3 regions of the Lentzea sp. NPDC058436 genome follow, and region 2 is predicted to be linked to each of the others. Evidence: riboswitches for the same ligand, from Rfam matches in the RefSeq annotation. Region 2 holds a riboswitch; each other region holds the start of a gene.
The links. Region 2 has a riboswitch for cobalamin ahead of cobN (cobaltochelatase subunit CobN). Riboswitches for the same ligand answer to the same signal wherever they lie in the genome.
Positions count from the first base shown of each region.

Region 1 (6,698 bases), on a different contig from region 2:
GGGACTTGTGGGACTGTCGTTCGCGACCAGGCAGTCGTTCGGCTTCTACGCCTTCTGGCTGGTGGTCGTGGGCATCGGGTTCGCCCTGGCGCTGCCCACGCTCACGTCCGAGCTGACCGCAGGGCTGCCGCCCGAACAGGCCGGAGTCGCGGGAGGTCTGCAGTCGGCGACCCGCGAACTGGGCAGCGCGCTCGGGATCGCGGTGGTCGGCACCATCGCCGTGGTGAGCTTCTCCGCTCACCTTCCCCTTGCGCTGCAATCACTTGATCCGCTGCCACGCACCGTGGCGTCCGCGCTGAGCGCTGCGCCGTGGGAGCACAACGGGATCATCGACGCCTTCGTCACGGGCGGGAGCACCGCCCTGCGGATCGGTGCGGGGATCACCCTCGTCACGGGCGCGATCGTCGTGGCGCTCATCTCCAGGCCGGGGAACCTCGCCCGCAGGGCGTCCAGCTCGGCCTCCTGAACAACACGAAGAGGAACACCACCATGACCAGAGCCGGAAAGAGCCGTTCGTTGGCGGCGGTTCCCGTCCTGTTCCTGAGCGCCTGCGGGTTGCTTCCACCGTCCACTCCGGACACGAGCCCGGCCGCGCCTCCCCGCGCGTCCGCCCCGCACGGGCAGGCGTACCCGCAGCTGCTCGCCCGCGCCGGCGAGTTCCGGGCGCTGCTGTCCGAACAGCAACGGGCCCAGCTCCACCAGCCCTACACGTTCGAGAACGCGGCGCGCTGGCACACCTACCCGCAGGCGGACCTCCACGAGGACGGCCGCCTCGGCCTCGACCTCGGCACGCTGTCCGAACAGCAGTGGGAGAGCCTGCACGTCCTGCTGGCGACCGCGATGGGCTCGGCTCCGAACCAGGGAGCGGACCAGCTGCGTCAGCACCTCATCGCCGACGACCACCTGCACAGCATCGGCGCCGGTGACGCGTACGGCCGCGGTCACTTCCGCTTGGCGTTCCTGGGAGAACCGTCCGAGACAGGACTGTGGCAGCTGCAGTTCGGCGGACACCACACAGCGGTCACCAACACCTACCGCGACGGCAGGCTCATCGGTGCCACGCCGTCGTTCCGCGCGATCGAGCCACGCGCCCCGTTCGAGTACCAGGGCACCACGTACGAACCCGAGGGCGAGGAGCTGCGCGCGTTCCAGGCGATGCTCGGATCCCTGACGCAGAACCAGAAGGACGCGGCCGAGCTGCGGAGCGGCCACCTGCTTCTCGGACCGGGCAACGACTGGAAGTTCCCGGACCGCCGGGAAGGCGTCCCCGTCGCCTCGCTCGACGCGGGCCAGCGGGACCTCGTGATCGCCGCGATCAGGACCTACGTGGGCGACGTCGACGACGTCAGCGCCGCGGCGATCATGGCCAAGTACGAACGAGAACTCGACGCGACGCACATCGCCTGGAGCGGCTCCACCGCCCTGAACGACACCGGCGACTACGTGCGCATTGACGGCCCTTCCCTGTGGCTGGAACTGCAACTCGAAGGCGGGTGGTCGACGGACGAACCACACCCGCACTCGGTGTGGAGGGACCGGGTGACCGACTACGGCGGCACCCGTCCGTGAGCGGCGCCGAGACCGATTCGGCCCACGCTGTCTCGGTATGCTGCCGCCATGGGTGAGGACAGGCAGCGGGTCGGCCGGCCGCGCAGTGAACAGGCGCGCACCGCGATCCTGCACGCGGTCGACGACCTGCTCGTCGAGGTCGGTTACGCGGCCCTGACGATGAAGGGGATCGCGGAACGAGCGGGCGTCGGCCGCCAGACCGTGTACCGCTGGTGGTCGACCAAGGCGGAGGTCCTGTTCGAGGCGGCGATCACCGATGCCGTCGAGGAGCTCACGAAACCGCCCCAGGCCACGCTTCTCGACGACGTGAGCACGTATCTTGAGGCTGTAGAAGGCTTTCTGACCGGGTCGCACGCCGGCACCGCGTACCGCGCGTTGCTGGGCGAGGCGCAGCACGACCCGGAGGTGGCGCGGCTCGTCGGTTCGGCGGCGCTGTTCGACGGACCGTCGCGCGCGGTGCTGGAACGCGGCATCAGCCGGGGTGAGCTTCCGCCAGGGACTCCGCTCGACGCGGCGATGGCGGTGCTGACCGGGCCGGCGTTCTACCTGGGGCTGACCGGCGCGGCCGTGCCCGGCGGCTCGGTGCGGGCCTTCGCGCCGGCACTGGTCGCCGCCGTCCGTGAGCTGGCGGCCGACTGAGCCACCGACGCTCCACGACGGCTGCCGAACCGCGCCCGGTCGTGATCACCGGTTCCCGCGCGTGATCGTTTGGAGCTGCTCCAACCGGGCGACACGCCCACTAGATGTAGTTGCGGATGGCTCGACCGCACCCATGTATGGTGCTCGCAGCTGGTTCGGCCGATCATCCAGATCGGTCGTCGCAAGAGGGAACCCGGTGTGAATCCGGGACTGCCCCGCAGCGGTGAACGGGAACGAAAGCCGTCAGAAGCACTGGACGCGAAACGTCTGGGAAGCGACGGCCGGTAGGAGCCACCAGGCGTGCCCGCGAGTCCGAAGACCTGCCAGCGCCCCGCACGTGCCCACACGTGCGGGAGTCCGAGGCCCCGAGGGAGGGCGGGAGGACGTGGCGGTCGCGCGCGCCCGTTCGCTCCTCGCTGTCCTCGTGGTCACACCTAGCTCGCGAGGAGAGAGCAGTGACGGCGGTCGACACGGTCACCACCACTATGCGCGTCAAGAAACGCAACGGTTCGCTCGAACCGGTTGACCTGAACAAGATCGTGCGCGCGGTGGAGCGCTGCACGGTCGGTCTGCACGACGTGGATCCGCTCCGGGTCGCCACCAAGACGATCAGCGGCCTCTACGACGGCGCGACCACCGAGGAGCTGGACAAGCTCTCGATCCAGACCGCCGCCGCGCTGGTCTCGGAGGAGCCCGAGTACTCGAAGCTCGCCGCCGGGCTGCTGGCCGCCTTCATCGAGAAGGAGGTGCGCCGGACCGGCATCCAGTCCTTCAGCCAGAGCATCGCGCTCGGCCACGCCGAGGGCCTGATCGGCGACGCGACCGCGAAGTTCGTGGCCGCCAACGCCCGCAAGCTCGACGACGCCATCGACCTCGACGGCGACCGGCGGTTCGAGTACTTCGGCCTGCGCACGGTCTACGACCGCTACCTGCTGCGCCACCCTTCCAGGCGGACCGTCATCGAGCAGCCGCAGTACTGGCTGCTGCGCGTCGCGTGCGGCCTCTCGCACACCGCGGCCGAGGCCATCGACTTCTACCGGCTGATGTCGTCGCTGGCGTACCTGCCCAGCTCGCCGACCCTGTTCAACTCCGGCACGCAGCACACCCAGATGTCCTCGTGCTACCTGCTCGACTCCCCGAAGGACGAGCTGGAGTCGATCTACGACCGGTACAAGCAGATCGCCCGGCTGTCGAAGTTCGCCGGCGGCATCGGCGTCCAGTGGTCGCGGGTGCGTTCGAGGGGTGCGCTGATCCGCGGCACGAACGGCCACTCCAACGGCATCGTGCCGTGGCTGCGCACGCTCGACGCATCGGTCTCGGCGGTCAACCAGGGCGGCCGCCGCAAGGGCGCCGCCTGCGTGTACCTGGAGACGTGGCACCCGGACGTCGAGGAGTTCCTGGAGCTGCGCGACAACACCGGTGAGGACGCGCGCCGCACGCACAACCTCAACCTGGCCAACTGGATCCCCGACGAGTTCATGCGCCGCGTCGAGGCCGACCAGGACTGGTCGCTGTTCGACCCGGACGAGGTCCCGGAGCTGGTCGACCTGTGGGGCGACGAGTTCGACCGCGCCTACCGCGGCGCGGAGGAGGCCGGTCGTGCCGTGCGCACGGTCAAGGCTCGTGACCTCTACGGACGGATGATCCGCACGCTCGCCCAGACCGGCAACGGCTGGATGACGTTCAAGGACACCGCGAACCGCACGAGCAACCAGACCGCGTCGCCGTCCAACGTCATCCACCTGTCGAACCTGTGCACGGAGATCCTCGAGGTCACCAGCGACGAGGAGACCGCGGTCTGCAACCTCGGCTCGGTCAACCTCGGCGCCCACGTCGAGGGCTCCGGCATCGACTGGGACCGGCTGCGCTCCACGGTCCGCACCGCGGTCGTGTTCCTCGACCGCGTGATCGACATCAACTACTACCCGACCGAGCAGGCGGCGCGCTCCAACCCGCGCTGGCGCCCGGTGGGCCTTGGTGTCATGGGCCTGCAGGACGTGTTCTTCAAGCTGCGCCTGCCGTTCGACTCACCGGAGGCGCGCGAGCTGTCGACGCGCATCGCCGAGGAGATCTACCTGACGGCGCTGGAGTCGTCGGCGGAGCTGGCCTCGTCGGCGGGCGCGCACCCGGCGTTCGCGGAGACCCGTGCCGCCAAGGGAGATCTGCAGCCCGACCTGTGGGGCGTCACGCCCACGCAGACCGAGCGGTGGAGCGCCCTGCGTGAACGCGTCAGCGAGCACGGCCTGCGCAACTCGCTGCTGATCGCCATCGCGCCGACCGCGACGATCGCCTCGATCGCCGGCTGCTTCGAGTGCATCGAGCCGCAGGTGTCGAACACGTTCAAGCGCGAGACGCTGTCCGGTGAGTTCCTGCAGATCAACTCCTACCTGGTGCGCGAGCTGAAGTCGCGCGGCCTGTGGACTGAGGCGATCCGCAACCGGCTCAAGCAGGACGACGGTTCCGCGCAGGGTCTGGTCGAACTGCCGGAGGACGTGCGCTCGCTGTTCCGCACCGCCTGGGAGCTGCCGCAGAAGGCGCTGATCGAACTGGCCGCCGCGCGCGGCCCGTACATCGACCAGAGCCAGTCGCTGAACCTGTTCGTCGCCTCGCCGACGATCGGCAAGCTCTCCTCGATGTACCTCTACGCCTGGAAGGCCGGGCTCAAGACCACGTACTACCTGCGCTCCCGCCCCGCGACGCGCATCCAGCAGGCGACCGTCGCCGTCCCGACCGTCACGTCGGACGAAGCGATCGCCTGTTCCCTCGAAAACCCCGAAGCATGTGAGGCCTGCCAGTGACCGCGCTCTCCAGCACCGCCCGCAAGAACGCCCTGCTCGACCCCGGCATGGACCTCACCCTGCGGCCCATGCGCTACCCGCTGTTCTACGAGCGCTTCCGCGACGCGATCAAGAACACCTGGACCGTCGAGGAGGTCGACCTCCACTCGGACCTCGCCGACCTGAACAAGCTCTCCGAGGCCGAACGGCACCTGGTCAACCGCCTCGTCGCGTTCTTCGCGACCGGCGACACGATCGTCGCGAACAACCTGGTCCTGAACCTCTACGAGCACGTCAACGCGCCGGAGGCCCGCCTCTACCTGTCGCGGCAGCTGTTCGAGGAGGCCGTGCACGTCCAGTTCTACCTGACGCTGCTCGACACCTACCTGCCCGACGAGAACGACCGGGCCGACGCGTTCGCCGCCGTCGAGACCATCCCGTCGATCCGCGCCAAGGCCGAGTTCTGCTACAAGTGGATCGACTCGATCTCGTCGCTCACGGAGCTGCGCACCCGTGAGGACCGCAGGTCGTTCCTGCTCAACCTGATCTGCTTCGCCGCGTGCATCGAGGGCCTGTTCTTCTACGGCGCCTTCGCGTACGTGTACTTCCTGCGGTCGCGCGGGTTGTTGAACGGGCTGGCGTCCGGCACCAACTGGGTGTTCCGCGACGAGTCGATGCACATGGCGTTCGCGTTCGACGTCGTGGACACCGTGCGCCGCGAGGAGCCGGACCTGTTCGACGACTCGTTGTACGAGGAGGTCAAGCAGATGCTGCGCGAGGCCGTCGACGCCGAGGTGCTGTTCGCCGAGGACCTGCTCGGTGGCGGTGTCGCCGGCATGTCGGTGGCGGACATGCGGTCCTATTTGGAGCACGTCGCGGACCGGCGGCTGCAGGTGCTCGGCATCGAGCCGATCTACGGTTCCAAGAACCCGTTCGCGTTCATGGAGCTGCAGGACGTGCAGGAGCTGTCGAACTTCTTCGAGCGCCGGGTCTCGGCCTACCAGGTCGGCGTGTCCGGCACGGTGTCGTTCGACGAGGACTTCTAGACCGGCCTCTGAGCGGCCGGGACCTCCCGGCCGCTCAGCCCGTGACAACTCCCGTGCGCCACGCCCAGGCCGCCACCTCGACCCGGTTGCGAACCGCGAGCTTGCGTTGCGCGTTCGCCAGGTGCGTCTTCACCGTGGCGACGGAGACGTACAACCTGGCGGCGATCTCGTCGTTCGTGTTGCCGTTCGCGACGAGCTTCACGACGTCCAGCTCGCGGTCGGTCAACGGCTCGGGCAGCGGTGTGTCCACAGTGGATTCCCGGCGTGCCGGTGCGAGCTTCGACAGCAGCCGCACCGTCACGGCGGGGGAGATGAGGCTCGTGCCCGTGGACGCGGCGCGGACCGCCTCGACCAGCAGCGCCGGTGACATGTCCTTGAGCAGGAACCCGCGCGCGCCGTTCTGCAGCGCGCGGTACACGTACTCGTCGAGGTCGAACGTGGTCGCGATGAGGACGTTCAGGGGTGCGTCCACGCCCGGTCCGGCGAGCAGGCGCGTCGCCTCCAGGCCGTCGAGCGCCGGCATCCTGATGTCGAGCAGGCAGACGTCGGGGCGCAGGCGGCGGGCCTGTTCGACCGCGCTCTCGCCGTCCGCGACGCTCGCCACGACCTCCATGTCCGGCTGTGTGCCGAGGATCATCCCGAACGCCGAGCGGATCATCTCCTGGTC
Region 1 covers NZ_JBHXLF010000001.1:654,221-660,918, forward strand. Annotated here, with positions in the region: gene ACFWN2_RS02735 (MFS transporter) at 1-466, shown strand, start outside; gene ACFWN2_RS02740 (DUF3500 domain-containing protein) at 490-1,569, shown strand; gene ACFWN2_RS02745 (TetR/AcrR family transcriptional regulator) at 1,618-2,208, shown strand; cobalamin riboswitch at 2,343-2,551, shown strand; gene ACFWN2_RS02750 (ribonucleoside-diphosphate reductase subunit alpha) at 2,664-5,006, shown strand; gene ACFWN2_RS02755 (ribonucleotide-diphosphate reductase subunit beta) at 5,003-6,031, shown strand; gene ACFWN2_RS02760 (response regulator) at 6,066-6,698, opposite strand, start outside.
Region 1: it holds a riboswitch for cobalamin, as region 2 does, so the genes downstream of both, ACFWN2_RS02750 (ribonucleoside-diphosphate reductase subunit alpha) here and cobN (cobaltochelatase subunit CobN) in region 2, are expected to answer to the same signal.

Region 2 (6,698 bases):
CGCCAGCGGCGACATCTTCTGCCTGCCGGTGGTGGCGCGTTCGACGTACCAGGCGCCGTCGAGTCGTCCGGACGCTTCGAGCGCCTCGCGGACGTTGCCGAAAGTGCGGCCCAGCTTGAGGATCGCGGCACTGTCGGTGTCGGCGAGACGGCTCGCGAGCTCGGCGGGCGGCAACGTGCCGGGCAGGATCGTGAGCACCTCGTCGCGTTCGACGAGCGGGGTGCCGAGGACCGCGCTCGCACCGCTCACCGACGTCACGCCGGGCACGACCTCCCACTCGTAGTGGTCTTTGAGGCGCTTGTGCATGTGCATGTAGGAGCCGTAGAAGAACGGGTCCCCGGCGGCGAGCACGACGACGTTCCGACCCGCGTCGAGGTGCGCGGCGAGCTTGCCGGCTGCCTCCTCGTAGAAGGTGTCGATCTCGCCCTGGTAGTCGTCGGTGTCCTCGGTGGTGACCGGGTAGACGAGCTGTTCCATGATCTGGCCGTCGCGGAAGTACGGCGCCGCGATGGTCTTCGCCACCGACCTGCCGTGCCGCGCGCTGTGGAACGCGACCACGTCGGCCTCGGTGATGAGTCGCGCGGCCTTGACCGTCACGAGTTCCGGGTCGCCGGGACCCAGGCCGACGCCGTAGAGCTTGCCCGTCATTCTTCCTCGCTCGCGATCGCGTTGATGGCCGCCGCCGTCATGGCACTGCCGCCGCGCCGGCCGCGCACCACGAGGTGCTCCAGATCCGTTGCGGCCAAAGCTTCCTTGGACTCCGCGGCCCCGATGAACCCGACGGGGATGCCGAGGATCGCGGCGGGACGCGGGGCCCCTTGGGCGATCAGGTCGAGGAGGTGGAACAACGCGGTGGGGGCGTTGCCGATCGCGATCACCGCGCCGTCGAACCGGTCCGCGAGCAGCTCCAGCGCCGCGGCGCTGCGCGTGTTGCCGATGCTCTTGGCCAGGTCCGGTGTGCGCGGATCTTGGAGGAGGCAAAGGACTTCGTTGTCCGCGGGCAGCCGCCGGCGGGTCACGCCGGACGCGACCATGTTGGCGTCGCACAGGATCGGCGCGCCGTCGCGTAGTGCCGCGCGGGCGTTCTGGACGACGTTCGGCGAGAACGCGACGTCCTGGGGGAGGTCGGTCATGCCGCACGCGTGGATCATGCGGACGACGACCTTCGCGACGTCGTCGGGGAACCGGGTGAGGTCCGACTCCGCGCGGATGGTGGCGAAGGACTGGCGGTAGATCTCCGCCCCGTCCCTGATGTACTGCGTCAACGGATCTCCTCGTAGCCGTCGCCGGTCGCGACGAACTCGATCACTTCGCCTGCGGGACGACCGCAGCGGCGGGCACAACCGGACCAGTGGACGGGCCGCCTGTGCGGGGTCCCGAGCCAGGCACGGGCGTCGGCGCGGACGTCGGACAGCGACTTCGCGCAGCCGGGGCGGCCGGTGCAGGCGCTGACGCCGTGCCAGGGGGAGGCCGGGTCGGTGATGAGGCCGGACGTGTCGGTGCCGGCGGGGACGACCAGGCCGCGCCACGGGGTCAGGCGCAGGCCGACGCCGGGGAGCTGACGCGCGTCGAGGCGACCGAGTGGGACCCCTGGGGTCAACGGTGAAGGTGCGACAGGTGTCACAGCCGGGGTGACGCGCGGGGCGTCGGTGGCGCCGAAGTGAGCGGTGATCTTTCGCACACCGTCGTCCACTTCGGACAGGCGCCAGGCCGGGCCGCGCAGCCGCTGGAAGAGGCGGGCGGCGGTGAGGACGGCGTCGACGGGGTCGGTCACGCGGACGCCGGTGTCGGCGCCGGCGAGGAGGAGGGAGAACGTGCCGTCCGGTGCGCTGACCAGGCCGAAGTCGCCGCCCAGCCCGCTCACCGAGGCGCCGATCGTGAGCAGGAAACGCCCTGGCAGCTCCGCCAGCGCCGGGTCCGCGCACAGTGCCGCGTCGATCTCGTCGACCAGCGCCTGGTTGTCCTCCAGCGGCGCCGCGATGATGTTGCGCATCCGCTCGTGCGTGGCCGACGGCAGCAGGCCCGCCGCGGCCAGTCGCGCGCCCAGCTCCACGCCGTCCGCCAGGCCCCTGATCTGGAGGTTCGCCCGCGAGGTCAGCTCCACCGAGCCGTTCCCGAGCTCCAACGCCGCCAGCCGCACGACGTCCCACTGAGCAGCGGGAAGAGTCCCACCCGGCACCCGGATGCGCGCCAGCCCGCCGTCGGCCGCCTGGTGCAGCTCGACGGCGCCGGGGCAGGCATCCGGGTGACTACGCATAGGTCGGACTGTAACCCGCCGGTTAGGGTGAGCCCGAACGACGAAGCGCAGGAGGAAGCCGGTGTGAATCCGGCGCGGTCCCGCCACTGTGACCAGCGAACCGCTGGGAGTCAGGAACTCTGCTTCGCCAGTCACCCGCAACCTGGGGCGAGGACCCCACGAGGGATGGAGCCCTGCGTGATCCTGCTGCTGTCGACCTCCGACACCGACCTGCTGTCGGCGCGTGCGAGCGGTGCCGAGTACCGGCTCGGCAACCCGGCGCGCACCACCGTCGAGGACCTTCCCGGGCTCGTCGACGGTGTCGACCTCGTCGTCGTGCGCATCCTCGGCGGCCGCCGGATGTGGGAGGAGGGGCTCGACTGGCTGCTCGCCTGCGGCCTGCCCGTGGTGGTGCTCGGCGGCGAGATGCAGCCCGACGCGGCGCTCATGGAGCTGTCGACGGTGGCAGGCGGCGTGTGCGCGGAGGCGCACCTCTACCTCGCGCACGGCGGCCCGGCGAACCTCACCGAGCTGCACAAGTTCCTCTCCGACACCGTGCTGCTGACCGGTCACGGCTTCGAGGCGCCCGCGGCCACCCCGAGCTGGGGCGTGCTGGAGCGCGAGACCACGCCGGAGAACGGTCCGACGGTCGCGGTCCTCTACTACCGCGCGCACCACGTCGCCGGGAACACGGCGTTCGTCCACGCGCTGTGCGACGCGATCGAGGCCAAGGGCGGTAAGGCACTGCCGGTCTTCTGCTCCTCGTTGCGCACCGCCGAGCCCGAGCTGCTCGACACGTTGCGCCAGGCCGACGCGCTCGTCGTGACCGTGCTCGCGGCGGGGGGCACGAACCCCGCCAAGGCGTCCGCCGGTGGTGACAACGACGCGTGGGACGTCGGTGCGCTCGCGGCTCTCGACGTGCCGATCCTGCAGGGGTTGTGCCTCACGTCGAGCCGCGAGACGTGGGACGAGAACGACGACGGACTGTCTCCTTTGGACACCGCGACCCAGGTCGCGATCCCCGAGTTCGACGGCCGGATCATCACGGTCCCGTTCTCCTTCAAGGAGATCGACGAGGACGGCCTCACGATCTACGTCGCCGACCCGGAACGGGCGCTGCGCGTCGCGGGCATCGCCGTGCGGCACGGCCGGTTGCGCCACATCCCGGTCGCCGAGCGCAAGGTCGTCGTGATGCTGTCGGCGTACCCGACCAAGCACTCGCGCATCGGCAACGCGGTCGGGCTCGACACGCCCGCGTCGACCGTCCGGCTGCTGAAGGCCATGCGGGAGCACGGGTACGACATCGGTGACGAACTGCCGGGCGTCGACGAGCTCGACGGCGACAAGCTGATCCACGCGTTGATCGCCGCCGGTGGCCAGGACGCCGACTGGCTCACGCAGGAGCAGTTCGAGAGCAACCCGATCCGCATCGCCGCGGCCGACTACCGCGAGTTCCACGAGACGCTGCCCGAGGACTTCCGCGAGTCGATGCGGGAGCACTGGGGTGAGGCGCCCGGCTCGTTGTTCGTGGACTTCTCGAAGTCGAAGGACGGCGAGATCGTGCTGGCCGCGCTGCGGTCCGGCAACGTCGCGGTGATCGTGCAGCCGCCGCGCGGGTTCGGCGAGAACCCCATCGCGATCTACCACGACCCGGACCTGCCGCCGTCGCACCACTACCTCGCGGCGTACCGGTGGATCGAGTCGAACTTCGGCGCGGACGCGGTCGTGCACGTCGGCAAGCACGGCAACCTGGAGTGGTTGCCCGGCAAGACGGTCGGCATGTCGGCGTCCTGCGGCACGGACGCGGCGCTCGGCGACCTGCCGCTGATCTACCCGTTCCTCGTCAACGACCCCGGTGAGGGCACGCAGGCCAAGCGGCGTGCGCACGCCACGCTGGTCGACCACCTCGTGCCGCCGATGGCCCGCGCCGACAGCTACGGCGACATCGCGCGCCTGGAGCAGCTGCTCGACGAGTACGGGAACATCTCCGCGATGGACCCGGCCAAGGTGCCGGCCATCCGCGCGCAGATCTGGACGCTGATCAAGGCCGCGAAGCTCGACCACGACCTGGGCCTGGACGACCGGCCGCACGACGCGGAGTTCGACGAGTTCATCCTGCACGTCGACGGCTGGCTGTGCGAGGTCAAGGACGTCCAGATCCGCGACGGCCTGCACGTCCTCGGCGAGGCGCCGACCGGGTCGGTGCGGGTCAACCTCGTGCTCGCGATGCTGCAGGCGCGGCAGATGTGGGGCGGTCAGGTCGCCGCGCTGCCCGGTCTGCGCGAGGCGCTCGGGCTGGTCGGCACCGCCCGTGAAGACGTCGACGCGATCGAGGAAGAGGCCCGCGCGCTCGTCCAGGCCATGGAGGACGCGGGCTGGGACCGTTCCGCCGCGGCGGGTCTGCACTCCTCCGAGGACGTGCGGAAGATCCTGGAGTTCGCGGCCGTCGAGGTCGTGCCCCGGCTCGCGCGCACCACGGACGAGATGACGAACGTCCTGCACGCGCTGGACGGTGGCTACGTTCCGGCCGGTCCGTCGGGTTCTCCGTTGCGCGGCCTGGTGAACGTGCTGCCGACCGGCCGCAACTTCTACTCGGTCGACCCGAAGGCGATCCCGTCACGGCTCGCGTGGGAGACCGGCCAGGCGATGGCCGACTCGCTGCTCGCCCGCTACCGCGACGAGAACGACGGCGAGTGGCCGCCGTCGGTCGGCCTGTCGGTCTGGGGCACGTCCGCGATGCGCACCGCAGGCGACGACATCGCCGAGGTGTTCTCGCTGCTCGGCGTCCGGCCGGTGTGGGACGACCAGTCGCGCCGCGTCACCGGCCTCGAAGTGGTTCCGCTGGAGGAGCTCGACCGGCCGCGCATCGACGTCACGGTCCGCATCTCCGGCTTCTTCCGCGACGCCTTCCCGCACGTCGTGTCCATGTTGGACGATGCCGTGCAGCTGGTGGCCGCGCTGGACGAGCCCGCGGAGCAGAACTTCGTGCGCGCGCACATGTTGCGCGACCTCGAAGAGCACGGCGACCAGCGCCGGGCCACGTTGCGCGTCTTCGGTTCCAAGCCGGGCGCGTACGGCGCGGGCGTCCTGCCGCTGATCGACAGCCGCAACTGGCGCGACTCGTCCGACATCGCCGAGGTCTACGCGGTGTGGGGCGGCTACGCCTACGGCCGCGGTGTCGACGGCGTGGAGGCGCGCGCGGACATGGAGTCGGCGTACCGGCGGATCGCGGTGGCGGCCAAGAACATCGACACCCGCGAGCACGACATCGCCGACTCGGACGACTACTTCCAGTACCACGGCGGCATGGTCACGATGGTGAAGGCGTTGACGGGCAAGGCGCCCGCCGCGTACGTCGGTGACAGCACGCGCCCGGAGGCCGTCCGCACGCGCACACTGACCGAGGAGACCTCGCGGATCTTCCGCGCCCGCGTGGTGAACCCGCGCTGGATCGGGGCGATGCGCAACCACGGCTACAAGGGCGCGTTCGAACTGCAGGCGACGGTCGAGTACCTGTTCGGCTACGACGCCACGACCGGTGTCGTCGCGGACTGGATGTACGAGAAGCTGACCGAGAGCTACGTGCTCGACCCGGAGACGCGCAAGTTCCTGCAGACGTCGAACCCGTGGGCGTTGCACGGCATCGCGGAGCGGCTGCTGGAGGCGGCCGAGCGCAAGATGTGGGAGCACCCGGAGGAGTCCACTCTGGACGCTCTGCGGGCCGCGTACCTGGAGACCGAGGGCGACCTGGAGGACGGAGCCTGACCGACCCCGTTCAGGCTGCGTGGACCGGGCCGAACACGTAGGAGCCGGCGGCGTCGGGGTCGTCGCCGGCCCAGAACTCGGCCCACAGCGTGGTGAACTCGTTGCGCGACAACCGTCCGTCGCCGTCGAGGTCGAGCTTCGCGAACACGGTCCCGCTGTCGTCGCCGGTCCAGGCGGTGATCATCGTCCGGTACTCGTCCTCGGAGACGTAGTCGTCGCGGTTCGCGTCCACGGCGCTGAACATCGCGTCCGCCGTGCCGAGCACCGGCTCGATGTTGTCCGGCAACACGTCCACGACGTTGAGCACGTCCTGCACCGTCACGTAGTCCGCGCCTCCCGCGACCGACTGCAGGGTCGTCCACCAGCCCAGCATCACGGTCGACAGCAGCTCCTCGTCGCTGCCGCGCAGCTCGGCCCAGCGCTGCGCGAGCAACCGGAAGTCGTTCGCGGTCAGAAAACCGTCGCCGTCGGCGTCCATCGCGCCGAACACCAGGTCCACCTTGCTGCGCTGAAATTCGCTCGCCATGGGCAGGACGATAGGCCGAACGCCGCAACGAGAACTATCGGCCGAACGGGTCCGAACTAGTCCACAAAGAGTGCATCTGCGAGCTGCAAACGGCCGCCCACGCCTAGCTTGCGGTAGATGCCGGACAGCGCGCCCTCGACGTCGTCGGCGGGCATGAGCAGCGTGGACGCG
Region 2 covers NZ_JBHXLF010000003.1:767,994-774,691, reverse strand. Annotated here, with positions in the region: gene ACFWN2_RS17315 (precorrin-2 C(20)-methyltransferase) at 1-648, opposite strand, end outside; gene ACFWN2_RS17310 (precorrin-8X methylmutase) at 645-1,265, opposite strand; gene ACFWN2_RS17305 (hypothetical protein) at 1,262-2,257, opposite strand; cobalamin riboswitch at 2,266-2,399, shown strand; gene cobN (cobaltochelatase subunit CobN) at 2,435-6,001, shown strand; gene ACFWN2_RS17295 (EF-hand domain-containing protein) at 6,012-6,527, opposite strand; gene ACFWN2_RS17290 (AAA family ATPase) at 6,584-6,698, opposite strand, start outside.

Region 3 (6,698 bases), on a different contig from region 2:
TGCCCTCCATCAGCCGCCCGGCGGAGGCGATCTGCTCCTGGTACCCCTTGATCAGCTCCTCCGCCTTGGCCTCGACGCGGAAGATCTTCCCGAGGTTGCGCAGGTCCGTGTACAGCGCGTCCAGCGCGGGCATGATGCCGCGCTGCTTGCCGGTGCCGTTGCGGCACGCCTCGGTCAGCAGGTACGTGCCGATCCCCAGCTCCTTCAACGCGTCCGGGGTGAAGCCGGTGCTCTCGCTGAACCCGTAGTTCCAGCCGGCGAACACCAGGTCCGCGTTGACGCCCTGCACGACCTCCTTGGAGATCTTGTCGGACAGGTGCTTGCCGCTCTCGAAGTCGGCCTTCCACGGGGAGGTCTGCACGTCGACCGTCTTCAGGCCGTTCACCACGTAGCCCGCCATGCGGTCCTTGAGGCCCAACGCGAACATCATCTCGGTGATGCCGGTGTCGTTGGTGACCACTTTGGACGGAACCTTGTCGAAGGTGACCTGCTGGCCGCAGTTCGTGACGGTCACCGGGTCGGACGCGGCGGGGTCCTTCGCGACCGTGGCGCCACAGCCGGAGACGAGCAGCAGGGCCGCTGTGACGAGTGCGGTTCTCAAGGGGTGACCTCCTGGTCGAACAGGAGCTGGGGAACTCCCGTTGTCGGGTGCCGCACTACGTGCGCGGTGACGTGGAAAACCTTGGCCATCAGTTCCGGGACGAGGACCTCCGCCGGGGTGCCGGAGGCGACCAGCCGTCCCTCGTCGAGCACGTGCAGGCGGTCGCAGTAGGACGCGGCGAGGTTCAGGTCGTGCAGGACGGTGAGCACGGTGATGCCCAGGCCTCGCGCCAGGGCGAGCACCTCCAGCTGGTGCCGGATGTCGAGGTGGTTGGTCGGCTCGTCCAGCACGAGCACGCGAGGTTCCTGGGCCAGTGCGCGGGCGATGAGCACGCGCTGGCGTTCGCCGCCGGAGAGACTCAGGAAGCTGCGTGAGGCGAGGTGCGCGACGTCCACTGTGTCCAGTGCGTCGCCCACCACGCGCCGGTCGCGGGCGGAGTCGCGTTCGTGCGGCAGGCGGCCCATCTCCACGACCTCGGCGACCGTGAAGTCGAACTCGACCTGCGACTCCTGCGACAGGGCCGCGAGGTCGCGGGCGATGTGCTGTCGCTTGTGGACGTTCTCGCCGTCGATCAGCACGGCGCCCGAGTCCGGCTTCAGGGCGCGGTAGACGCAGCGCAACGTCGTGGACTTGCCGCTGCCGTTCGGGCCGACGATGCCGACGACCTCGTCGCAGGCCTGCAGGGTGATGTCCGTGATGATGCCGCGGACCGTGACGTGGTCGATGTCGACGCGCATCAACGTCCTCCGAACACGTAGGTCTTGCGGCGCATGAGGAAGATGAAGCACGGCACGCCGATCGCGGCCGTGATGACGCCGAGCGGCAGCTCCTCGGGCGCCGCGAGCATCCGGGCGGCCACGTCGACCCAGACCAGGAACGACGCTCCGGCGAGCGGTGCGAGCGGGAGGACCTTGCGGTGGTCCGCGCCCACGACCATGCGGGTGAGGTGCGGCAGCATCAGCCCGACGAAGCCCACCGCGCCGCTGACCGCCACGAGCACGCCCGTGATGCCCGCGGTGACGATGAAGAGGTGCGTGCGGAACCGGTTGACCGGCACGCCGAGCGTCGTCGCGGTCTCGTCGCCCATCGCCAGCGCGTTCAGCTGCCGGGCCCTGGTCATCAGGTACGCGATGCCGAGTGCCGTCACGACGGCGGCGATCGGCAACGACGTCCAGCTCGCGCCACCGAGGCTGCCGAGCAGCCAGAACATGGCCGACCGCGCCGCCTCCCCGTGCGGCGCCTGGAACACCAGCAGCATCGCCACGGCGGAGAACCCGTACGCCAGCGCGGTTCCGGTCAGGACCAGCCGCAACGGTGTGAGCCCTCGGCTCGTGCGCGCGGTGATGTAGACCAGGGCCGTGGCGCCGAGACCCGTCACGAACGCGCCGACCGACAGCGCGTAGACGCCGAGACCGGACAGCACGCCGAGCGTCGCCACGGCCGTCGCGCCCACGCTCGCGCCCGACGAGATGCCGAGCACGTACGGGTCGGCGAGGGCGTTGCGGACCATCGCCTGGATCGCGACGCCGACCGTGCTCAGGCCCGCGCCCACGACCGCCGCCAGCAGGACGCGGGGCAGCCGGATGTCCCAGACGATGTGGTACTGCCCGACGAGGTCCGCGGGGATCGTGCCGCCGCGCAGGGCCTCCCAGAGCAGCTCGACCGTGACGTCGAACGGAACGGAGACGGGGCCGAGCGCCACGCCCGCGACGATGCTGACGACGAGCACGCCGACGAGCGCGCTGATCTTGGAGATCACTGATGCCCTTCCCGCAGTCCACGGCAGGAGTTGGTTCCTCGGTCCACCGTGCACGGGTGTTCGGGCTCGTCCCCCCGCCCAGGGGGACCTACCGTTGCGGGTCAGCGCCGGACTTCGACCGGTCTTCCCCCACGCACGACTTCGGTGACCCTACCTGCGAAAACAGGAAGTTCGAAAATTTTCCGGGTGTGATGTCGATCCGGCACCGCGCCCGTTCGACCTCTGGACGTCAGCGAACGAGACACGAACGAGGAGACACACCGTGAAGTACATGCTGATCATGCGCGCCACCGACGAGGCCTTCGAGAACATGGGCGAGTTCGACTTCGACAAGATGCTGGAGACGGTCGGCGCGTTCAACGACGAGCTCATCCGCGCCGGTGTGCTGCTGGCCGCCGAGGGCCTCTCCGACCCGTCCGAGGGCGTCGTCGTCGACTACTCCTCCGAGCCGGCGGTCATCACGGACGGCCCGTACGGCGAGACCAAGGAGCTGTTCAACGGCTTCTACCTGCTCAACGTCGCCTCGATCCAGGAAGCGGTCGAGTGGGCGAAGCGCATGCCGATGGCCGGGCCGGGCTTCAAGACCGAGATCCGCCGCGTGCCGACGATCGACGAGTTCCCGCAGGACAACGAGTGGATCCAGAAGGAGCGCGCGTGGCGTGAGGCCAACGGCCAGCTCTGACCAGCGCTGAGAAACGCCGAAGCCCGGCCGGGAAGATCCCGGCCGGGCTTCAAAACGTCTGAACCTCAGCCCGTGCGGACGTTCGACGACACGAGTGCCGCGAGACGGTCGCCGATGGCGTAGGTGGCCCCAGGCGACTGGTGGTCCCTGGTCGCGAGATCAAAGGCCACGGAGGCCTCGATCCGGCGCGCCGACTCGTGCTCGCCCAGGTGGTCGAGCAGCAGCGCGACCGACAGCACGGCGGCCGTCGGGTCCGCGATGCCCTGGCCCGCGATGTCCGGCGCCGAACCGTGCACCGGCTCGAACATCGACGGGTTGCGACGCGTGACGTCCATGTTCCCCGACGCGGCCAGGCCGATGCCACCCGTGACGGCGGCGGCGAGGTCGGTCAGGATGTCGCCGAACAGGTTGTCCGTGACGATCACGTCGTAGCGGCCCGGGTCGGTGACCAGGTGGATGGTCGCCGCGTCCACGTGCTGGTAGGCCACGGTGACGTCCGGGTGCTGCAGCGAGACCTCCTCCACGACGCGCGACCACAACGAGCCGGCGTGCGTGAGGACGTTCGTCTTGTGCACCAGCGTCAGGTGCCGGCGCTGGCGGTTCGAGGCACGCGCGAACGCGTCCCTGACCACCCGCTCGACGCCGAACGAGGTGTTCAGCGAGACCTCGGTGGCGATCTCGTGCGGCGTGTCCTTGCGGAGCAGGCCGCCGTTGCCCGCGTACGGGCCCTCGGTGCCCTCGCGCACCACCACCATGTCGATCTCCGGCGGGTCCGCGAGCGGGCTGCGGACACCGGGGTAGAGACGAGCAGGGCGGAGGTTCACGTGGTGGTCGAGCTCGAAGCGCAGCCGCAGCAGCAGCCCGCGCTCCAGAATTCCGCTCGGCACCGACGGGTCGCCGACCGCGCCGAGCAGGATCGCGTCGTGCTGGCGAAGCTCCCCCAGCACCGACTCGGGCAACAACTCTCCCGTGGCGTGCCAGCGCGCCGCGCCGAGGTCGTAGCGAGTGATCTCGGCCGCCGGAACGACCTCTCCGAGGACCTTCAGGGCCTCAGCGATGACCTCGGGCCCGATCCCGTCTCCTGGGATCACTGCGAGCCGCATCCACACACCTCCCAGGTGTCAGTCCCCAATTGGTGGGACTATTTTCCTCACGCGAAAGGCTACCGGCATCGCGGGCGCTCACCGCATGCCGGACACCCCATCGGGGTGTTATCTCCCGTACTGCGGGACACCCACACGGCCTATACCCCACTTTCGGGTGTCACTCGACCGCAGGAACGGGGTCGCGTCAAGGGGTGACGGCAGGCAGTTCCGGACCGTGACGTGCCGAGAGGCCCGGCTCTCCGAGGGAGAACCGGGCCTCTCGTGAAACATCCGACCTGGCGGGCTACTAGTAGGCGCCGCCCCGGCCGCTCGACTTCACCGTGACGACCGACGCGCGGTCACCGTTGGCATTGTGGTGGTTGAGGACCAGCAGGCCCTCGGACTTGTCGGCCTTCAGCGCGGCCTCGTCCTTGTTCACCACGAGCGCGGTGCCCGGCTTCGCGACGTACGAGAGCGCCGCGTCGCCGCCGCCCTGCGCCCACAGACCCGGCTTGAGCGGGTCGAAGGACAGGTTGCGGTCGATCACGTCGATCAGCTTGTTCGCGTTGCCCGGCGCCACGTAGTAGCCCGCGGTGCCCACGACGTACGACAGGCGCGCCGTGTCCTTCGTCGCGTCGATGCCGAGTGCGCTCAGCAGCACCGGCAGGACGACGACGTTGGTGTCCTGGACGTTCGCGTCGACGTCGCCGAACAGGCCGTTCACGCCCTGGATGTCGACGGTCTCGCCCGTCTTCAGGTCCACGGTGGACGCGACCAGCAGGTCGGTGTCGGTCAGGCGGGTGGCGAACACCTCGAAGTCCGCGGTGCCGTCACCGTTGGTGTCGATGTCGACGAACGGAATGGTGTTCTTGCCCAGGTTGTACCAGTTGCCCCAGGTCGCGACACCGAACGCGAGCAGCGCCTCCTCGGGCTTGCCCTGCGCCTTGGCGAGCGGGGCCGTGGAGGCCGCGCCGACGTAGCGGAGGTCGCCGCCCTTGGCGGTCTCGTTGAGCGCGCAGTTCTCGGTGACGTTGCGGCGGCAGTCGCGCAGCTTCGGCGACTGGGCCTGCAGTTCGAGAACGCTGACCAGCGAGCGGTAGGCCTGCGAGCCCGAGCCCTGGTCGATGCCCTTGCCGGTCAGGTTCAGCACGGCCTGCTTGTCGTTGCCGCGGAACTTGAGGCTGGACGCGGTGTTGATGTCCGCGACCGGCTTCGGCGCCGAGTACACCGACAGGCGCAGCGGCACCGTGGCGCCGGCGGTCGGCGTGAACGTCACGCGACCGGAGGCGTCCGCGAGGAACTGCCGCGGCACGTCGAGCTGGAGCGGCTCGACCGTCGAGTCGACCGTCTTGCGCAGGGCCTTCGGGTCGGTGATCTTCAGGGTGACCTTGACGCGCGCGATGCCGCGCGGGCTCAGCTTCACCTTGTCCTGCGAGAGCACGTAGCTCACGCCGGGGATCGTCGTGGCCGCGGTGTAGCCGACCTTGTACTCCACGGACTTCGTGGACTTGTTGACGATCTTGATGGTCTTGGACAGCGAGACCGGCTTCGAGACCTCGACGACGCCGAAGTTCGCGCTGACGTAACCGTTGTCCTCCTCGACGTACGCGAGGACCTGGTTGTCGATCGCGGACTTGCCGTCCACGCGGCCGGTGCCGACCCGGTTGGGGGCGAAGGTCTTGCCGTTCTCCTTCACGTCCGCACCGGCGGTGTTCATGATCGAGGCCTTGACCTCCTCGAGCGTCCAGTCCGGGTGCGCCTGGCGGACCAGGGCGGCGATGCCGGCGACGTGCGGGGACGCCATCGACGTACCGGAGATCACCAGGCGGTCGTTGCCGGAACCGACGGCGGTCGACGAGATCGTGTCACCGGGGGCTGCGACGTCCGGCTTGATCGACTGGCCGCGGGTGCCGCGGCTGGTGAACGAGCTCGGAGTGTCCGAAATGGACTGGTCGTACGTCGGCGTCGAGGTGCGCAGGTCACCCGCGAGGCGGACGACCAGCGTGCCCGCGTCGAGCGCCGGGCGGACCGCCGCGGTGGCCGAGCCGGTGAACTGGAACATCGGGATGGCCGCGTTGCCCGCGATGCCCGCCGCGAAGTTCTCCAAAGTGGACGACAGGAGCACGCCCTGACCGCCCGCGGCCTGCACGTTGTTCGCGCGGGCGGCCGAACCACAGCGGCGCGTCGCGTCGTTGTCGTCCCACTCCAGCCACACGAACTTGCCCGCGACGTTGTCGGTGATCGCGACGCAGCCGTCGGTGTTGCCCGCCTGGGTCACCTTGGCGACCGGCAGTTCCTTGTTGTAGCCGAGGTAGCCGGTGAAGCTCTGGCTGTACTGACCGGGCTTGAGGCCCTGGCCCTTGACCTCGGCGCCGTCGCGCAGCACGTACGAGTCGCGCGTGGAGGCGACGGTCAGCGCCTCGGGCGTGTTGCCCGGCGAGCCGCCGATGTCGTAGAGGTCGCCGCCGTTGCCCGCGGAGAAGACCGGCATGACGCCGACCTTGTACAGCTTCTTGACGAACAGGCTGTCGGGGTCGTCCGGGGCGCCGTAGTCGGAGCCGAGCGACAGGT
Region 3 covers NZ_JBHXLF010000042.1:414-7,111, forward strand. Annotated here, with positions in the region: gene ACFWN2_RS45840 (ABC transporter substrate-binding protein) at 1-601, opposite strand, end outside; gene ACFWN2_RS45845 (ABC transporter ATP-binding protein) at 598-1,338, opposite strand; gene ACFWN2_RS45850 (FecCD family ABC transporter permease) at 1,338-2,360, opposite strand; cobalamin riboswitch at 2,394-2,541, opposite strand; gene ACFWN2_RS45855 (YciI family protein) at 2,623-3,042, shown strand; gene ACFWN2_RS45860 (3-isopropylmalate dehydrogenase) at 3,108-4,145, opposite strand; gene ACFWN2_RS45865 (S8 family serine peptidase) at 4,435-6,698, opposite strand, start outside.
Region 3: it holds a riboswitch for cobalamin, as region 2 does, so the genes downstream of both, ACFWN2_RS45850 (FecCD family ABC transporter permease) here and cobN (cobaltochelatase subunit CobN) in region 2, are expected to answer to the same signal.